DNA from 2 places in the Shewanella sp. MF05956 genome. Region 1 is predicted to be linked to the other one. Evidence: predicted binding sites of a transcription regulator. Region 1 holds the regulator's gene; the other holds the start of a gene.

Region 1 (3,626 bases):
CCTTTTAACTGAGCCAATAAGGTGCCAATTAGCGGCAATGGCAGGTTATCAACACAGTAATAGCCTAGGTCTTCTAGTACTCTTAATGCTACTGATTTACCTGAGCCTGACCGTCCTGATACGATAACAAGTTTCATGCCGTAATTACCTGATAGAGTTCTGTTGAATCGTGGATTTTACGCAGCTGTTTTAGTACTTGTTTGTCGCTGAGTTTTTGGGCCATCGAGGATAAGGTGCTTAAGTGTTGTTGGCACTGATCTGCAGGAACTAATAATGCAAATAAGATATCGACAGGTTGTTTATCGATGGCATCGAACGAAATGGGTTCTTCGCATTTTACAAAGATCGCAATAGGGTGATCGATTGTCGTTAATCGGCCATGAGGTATTGCAATACCATTACCTATACCTGTGCTACCCATTTTTTCTCTTGCGATAAGGCTTTCAAACACCTCTTGCGAAGACAGGGTCGGGTACTGGGCAGCGACTAAATCGCTGATAAGTTCCAGTACCTTTTTCTTACTGCCCGGTGTGGCACAGGTGGTGCATTCCGGCTGCAGGATGGTACAAAGTTCCATCGTTAGTGTTTTGTATACTTCTCTTTGTGTTTAATTACCTGACGATCGAGCTTATCTATCAGGGCGTCTATTGCTGCATACATGTCTGTATGTTCTGACATTGCAAAAATTTCTCCGCCCTTTAGGCTGACTTTAGCTTCTGCTTTTTGTTGTAATTTTTCTACGTTGAGTACAACGTGAACATTATTGATCTGATCGAAGTGTCGTTCAAGCTTTGAAAACTTTTCCTGAACGTATTCACGTAAAGATTCGGTTATTTCAACATGATGCCCTGATAAATTGATCTGCATTACACTTCTCCATTGTTGAGTGATTTATAAACTCTTACGTTGGTTTGAGGGCGGTATCATCATTGCCTCACGGTATTTTGCAATCGTACGACGAGCAACGTTTATGCCCTGTTCGGCCAGTAGTTGAGCCATTTTGCTGTCGCTAAGCGGCTTTTTCTGGTTTTCTGCTGCAACCAACTTTTTAATAAATGCGCGGATTGCTGTCGATGAACACTCTCCGCCATCATCAGTGCTGACATGGCTAGAGAAAAAGTATTTTAACTCAAACAACCCTCGTGGGGTGTGCATGTATTTTTGAGTGGTCACGCGCGAAATGGTCGATTCATGCATTTCTACGGCTTCAGCAATGTCATTTAATACCATAGGTTTCATGGCTTCTTCGCCATATTCGAAAAACCCTTGTTGGAATTGCACAATGCAATTGGCTACTTTTAACAAGGTATCGTTACGGCTTTCAATGCTTTTGATAAACCATTTAGCTTCTTGCAAATGACCTCGTATAAACTGAGTATCAGATGGGTTTTTACTGCTGCGAGCCATTGCTGCATATTGCTGATTAACACCTATTTTAGGCATGTTATCTGGATTGAGTTCAACAACCCAACGGCCATTCTTTTTAAATACTGTGACATCAGGGATCACGTATTCGTCATCGACGGCAGTAATCAATAAGCCAGGACGCGGATTAAGAGATTGAATTAAGGTAATGGCATCACGTAACTCATCTTCTTTTAAACGCGTTTTACGCATTAATAATCTAAAGTCACGCCCAGCGATTAAATCCAAATAATCTTTGATGAGCATTCGCGCATTTTCAATGTGCGGGGTTGAGTCTGCATATTGTGACAGTTGAATGAGTAAACATTCACTAAGGTCACGTGCAGCAACACCTACGGGGTCAAAATGTTGAATTCGCTTTAACACCGCTTGAACCTCATCAAGCTCAACATTTTCATCGCCCATAGCTTCTAGTATTTCTTCAGTGCTTTGGGTTAGATAGCCGCGTTCATCTATTGCGTCAATGATGGCTGTTGCGATGGCAAGGTCGGTGTCTGAAAATGGCGTTAAGTTTTTTTGCCACTCTAAATGTTCATATAAGCCTTCGGTGGTTTCCCCTTGAAAAGGCATATCATCGTCGCGCATGCTGGCACTACCAGACCCTGACATCGGTGAGGCGGTATAGACTTCATCCCAGGTCGTGTCCATGGGCATGTCGTCCATGGTTTCTTTACTGATGGATTCTGTGGTGTCGATGGTTGAAGTATCTTTTTCGACACTCACATTACTGTTGTCACTGAAGTCTGTGTCTGATTGATCGCGACTTTCTTTTAAGGGATCTTTAGCTTGAGAAAATTCATCTTCTATTTCAAGCAATGGATTTGAGTCCAGCGCCTGTTGGATTTCTTGCTGTAGCTCCAATGAAGATAATTGCAGCAAGCGGATGGCTTGCTGCAATTGAGGGGTCATAGTGAGATGCTGACCCATTTTAAGTTGGAGTGACGCTTTCATTTACCGCTTATCCCTAGATGATTTCCATAAAAATAACAATCTCGAAAAACTGTAATGGGGTGTCACGTACGTCAATGACATTTCACGCAATTTAGGTATCGTTCAATGGAATGAATTAGATAGGCTAAAAGGCGTATACCCAATCAACTTGAAGATACGTGTTTCAGAGCTTCACCGTGTTTTCAATACTAGGCGCGTTAATGCGGTAATGTAGGCACCTTATAAATTAACGCAACAACGTAGTGGGAACACGGTGAAACTCCCAAGGGGCAAGTTTTACACGCGTTCATGCTGTGTTATTGATTTTGGAAAGGGAACGACCATTAACCGCAATCAATGCCTTGCCTAAACGCGTGTAAATTCTTGCTGAAATCGAGTATCTTCAGGTTGTTTGGGTATATAACCTAACTATAGCTTGAATTGTTCACCTAAGTACACCGCTCGAACTTGTTGATTGCTCAAGATCTCTTCAGGTGTTCCTTCGGCAATTAAATTACCTTGGCTTACGATGTAAGCTCTTTCACATACATCGAGTGTTTCGCGAACATTATGGTCGGTGATCAGTACGCCTAATCCACGACTTTTTAGCTGTTGGATAATTTTTTTAATGTCGATAACCGAAATCGGATCAACACCCGCAAAAGGTTCATCAAGCAAAATGAATTTAGGGTTAGCAGCGAGTGCTCGGGCAATTTCGACTCGACGGCGTTCACCGCCAGACAATGACATGCCTTGGCTGTCGCGAATGTGAGTAATGTGAAACTCTTCCAGTAAATGCTGGAGCTGTTCAATACGTTCGTCATTACTGAGTTCTTTGCGGGTTTGTAACACCGCCATGATATTGTCGTGCACGGTGAGTTTTCGAAAAATACTGGCTTCTTGTGGTAAATAACCAATCCCTTTACGGGCTCTAAGATGCATTGGGTCAGCGGTGAGATCGTCATTATCAATTAATATACGGCCTTTATCACTTTTGACTAACCCTACAACCATGTAAAACGTGGTTGTTTTACCGGCACCATTAGGGCCAAGTAAACCGACAATCTGCCCCGTTTTTACAGTTAAGCTGACGTCTTTTACAACTTGACGCGCTTTATAGCTTTTGGCTAGGTTTTCAGCTGTTAAGGTAATTTGGCTCATGGTTTTATCTGCTTGTTGACAGGGATCTCAGGCAGCTTTTGTTTTGGCGCTGACTCGTCTTGGAAATTTTCTGGTTGAATAATCGTGATGACGCGATCTTGGCCTTTACC
Region 2 (3,626 bases), on a different contig from region 1:
ATATGTACAAAAGTACAAAAGTACAAAAGTACAAAAGTACAAAAGTACAAAGCTAACACCTGGATCCCGGCTCAAAAGCACTGCCAAGATGACAATATTGGTGTGTCCCAGCTTAAAAGTATTGCCGGGATGATTAGGTTGGTGGATTCCAACTCAGAATCACTTCTGGGATGATGAGTTTCTTAATCTTCTGAGCTGGTTTGGTCTTCGTATTTACTTAGTTTGTTGTACAAGGTTTTGACACTAATACCGAGTTGCTTGGCAGTGTCATTTTTATTGCCGGCGGTTTGATCGAGTGCTTGATAAATTGCGACTTTTTCAAGTTCATCTAAACGCATACCTGCGGGGATTTGGACATCGTCTTCCGCTGACTCGGTAGACGGTTCTAACGGGTTAATATTGATATGGCTGACATCAATAATGTCGTCGGCAAGAATATAAGCGCGTTCGATTGCATGCTTTAACTCTCGCACATTACCTGGCCATTTTTGTTGTTGAATAAGAGCTAAAGCATCGTCGGTAAAGACTTTACTGAGTTTTTCGGCAGCATTGCGGTAGGCTAAAAAGTGCAGGGCGAGTCCGCTAATATCGTTGCCACGGTCACGTAACGGCGGCACGTTGATAGGGAAATGCGCTAAGCGGAAATACAAATCTTCACGAAAATGTCCGTTTTCAATGGCTTTAGCGGGATCGCGGTTGGTTGCTGCCACAATACGCACATTGGCTTTTTTTACATTAGGGCTGCCGACTTGGCGATATTCGTTATTTTCGAGTACCCGCAACAGTTTAACCTGATGCTCGAGTGGCATTTCGGTGACTTCGTCTAAAAATAACGTGCCACCCTCAGCTTGCTCAAATACGCCTGAATGATCTCGATGTGCGCCTGTAAACGCGCCTTTCACATGGCCAAATAATTCACTGTCGACTAGTTCTGGGCTTAATGCGCCACAGTTAATGGCAATAAATGGCTCGTTAACACGGTTGCTGGCTAAGTGAATCGTATTGGCAACCAACTCTTTGCCGGCTCCGCTTTCACCAATAATCAATACGTTACTGTCGGTTACTGCAACCTTACGCGTCGTTCTGTACAGCTTATGCATGGCTCGTGATGAACCCACTAGTAAGCCATATTGATCAAGTTCGCTTGAAAAAGGTTGGTGTTTTTTAGCCGATTTGGTCACTAAGTCTTGGGCAAAATCTTCTAAGGTATCGTCAATCAACGTCATATCGTAAGGCTGGCGAAAATGATAACCCGCCCCAGTCGCCATTAATTTGTCTAGGTTGGGGTTCGGTTTGCCTTCGCTTAAAAAGATAAATTCGATATCAGCCATTAATTCGCTATTGGCGATATCGAGATAGTCTTGTTGGCTTAAATTGGCGAGTTCGATAATGGCCACATCTACGGCATTGTCTTCAAGTTGAGCTAACCAAGGTCGCTCGATGCTACTGGCTATTTTATTGAAATGTTGGCAACTCGGAATTTGTAAGAGCTGAGTTTGTGTTTGCGGCTGGCGCAAATGGTAAAAAAGTACTGGACGACCCATGCCGATATCACTCCCTGTCTGTTAATAACCAATGTATGTCGAAGATGTAGATTTGACAATTACAGGCGGTAATTTTTTCCTGTTCGGCGTTTCCCCCGAGGCTTGTTTATTAGCATAACAATTTAAAATCAGTAGGTTAATTAAACTTTGTCAATGTGCACGGATTATGCAAGTAAACATAATGACTTAATTTTACATTTATTAGCAAGTCATCATGCATGTTAATGATAATCATTAACTAATGATAAGGAGATATGACGTTGAATAGAACACGATCAAATGAGGTTATGCACGACGGAAGCGACTTATGGTTACTCAATGAAGCCATTGATTTATGCCAAGCAGGGCAACAGTTTTACACCCAGGCCACAAAGGGGGCCGACGACTACAATATCAAACGTATTTTTAGCCATATGGCAGAGATCAGAAAAAGTATCTTAAGCCGACTAACGGCATTGTTTAAGCAGGTTGAGCCGAGATATCCGCAAACGATTGAGAGTATTAATACGTTAAGGCCGTCACTGAGCCCTTTTTATGCCGAAGCAGAGAGAGCCATAGAACAAAAGCGTTTGGCAAAAGCCATTAAGGTACTGGTTACCGCAGAACAGTATGTGTTAAATCGACTGAAACTTGCCGCTAAGCGTGCCAATAGCCAACAAGTCACCCGGCAATTGGCTGAGGGCATCGCATCGCTGCAAATAAGCTGCGACAGCATGAAAAACTTGCAGTTTAACGAGTCGACTCCATCACCCTGAAAATTTTACATCATGTCGGTAAAAAAGTCCGATACTCACTCACTGCTATTAACGGATTTACAGTGGAATAAAATAACAAGTTAATTTAAAACAGTCAGTTATAAAACTTGGCACAGTTCGCGCATTACCTAATATGTAAAACAGCATTAACACTAACAATGGAGAATATCTTTATGAAAAAGACTACATTATCAGTATTAACAAGCATCGTTCTTGGTTCAATGGCATTTACTGCAAACGCAGCTCAAGATTGGCAGGATGATGCAAAAGATGCATGGATTGATGGTAAAGCTGAAACCACGTTACTGTTAAACACCAACTTAAATTCTTTTGATATTAATACCGACGTAATAGACGGTAATGTGACCTTAACGGGTAAAGTAAACAGCAGTGTTGATAAAGCGCTGGCTGCAGAATTAGTAAAAAGTGTCGATGGCGTTAACGAAGTTAATAACGAATTAACGGTGATGAAGCAGCACCACAGCGACAAAGATCATGACAGTGATACTTTAGCCGACACCTTAACTGACTCGAAAGTGGCAACCGTGGTGAAAACGCGTTTATTATTTTCAACCGACATATCGGGTACCGAGATTGATGTAGATGTTGAGAATGGCGTAGTCACCTTAGAAGGTACGGTGTCGAGTGATGCCGAACGTGATTTAGCCTTAACCATTGCCAAAAATACCGATGACGTTAAAGAGGTTGTCGATGAGTTACGCATTACTGGGTAATCGTGATTGATATAGCATATTATTAACCAGCCTTCGGGCTGGTTTTTTTATGGGGTAATTTTTAATAGGGTCACTTTTTACTGGGGGCAAGCATGATATGCATGATGACAAAATAAGCCGCGATTATTTGTTAGTATCACCGAGATATTGCTCTGTTTTTGTTGTGGCTGCGAGTGTACTGTTAAGCGGTTGCAGTAGCATGTTATGCCAAGCGCAAACAGACAAGGCGACCGATCCCATAAGTCAGTATGACCAGCAAAAACAGTGTGAGCAGCGGGTGAATCAACATATCGATGATGAACGTCGCCAACAACGCTCAGACATTCAACAGTTGCTAGACGAATCTATTAAGCAAAATACCCGCTAACTTTTTCACACAGACCTGAGCATCGCAGTTTTACTACTCAGCGCTTGTACCAAGACTTTACGCCAATACCTTATCTGTTATTTTTCATCATTTTATCTGTAATTGTGTCCAATGTTATCGATAAACTGGAAATACATAGACGACTGGTCTATTTTTGTTTATCGTAGCGCCAAAATTGGAGATCCTATGAACAAAAATACTACCAGTAAACAGTCAATTTGTGCTG

Evidence for each region. The regulator sigma-54, encoded in region 1, starts transcription at its own class of promoters, with help from an activator protein. The targets are predictions, from matches to a motif close to GTTGGCACGNNNNTNGNNT.
Region 2: a site for sigma-54 is predicted at 2,406-2,424, ahead of AC19MX_RS12925 (BON domain-containing protein). Genes of this name have one in related genera too.

What each region holds. Positions count from the first base shown of each region.
Region 1 covers NZ_JCAYNV010000003.1:263,427-267,052, reverse strand. The annotation lists gene rapZ (RNase adapter RapZ) at 1-137, opposite strand, end outside; gene ptsN (PTS IIA-like nitrogen regulatory protein PtsN) at 134-577, opposite strand; gene hpf (ribosome hibernation promoting factor) at 580-867, opposite strand; gene AC19MX_RS04875 (RNA polymerase factor sigma-54) at 892-2,376, opposite strand; gene lptB (LPS export ABC transporter ATP-binding protein) at 2,785-3,516, opposite strand; gene lptA (lipopolysaccharide transport periplasmic protein LptA) at 3,513-3,626, opposite strand, start outside.
Region 2 covers NZ_JCAYNV010000010.1:185,439-189,064, reverse strand. The annotation lists gene AC19MX_RS12935 (sigma-54 interaction domain-containing protein) at 183-1,544, opposite strand; gene AC19MX_RS12930 (hypothetical protein) at 1,805-2,299, shown strand; gene AC19MX_RS12925 (BON domain-containing protein) at 2,473-3,033, shown strand; gene AC19MX_RS12920 (hypothetical protein) at 3,131-3,400, shown strand; gene AC19MX_RS12915 (TetR/AcrR family transcriptional regulator) at 3,587-3,626, shown strand, end outside.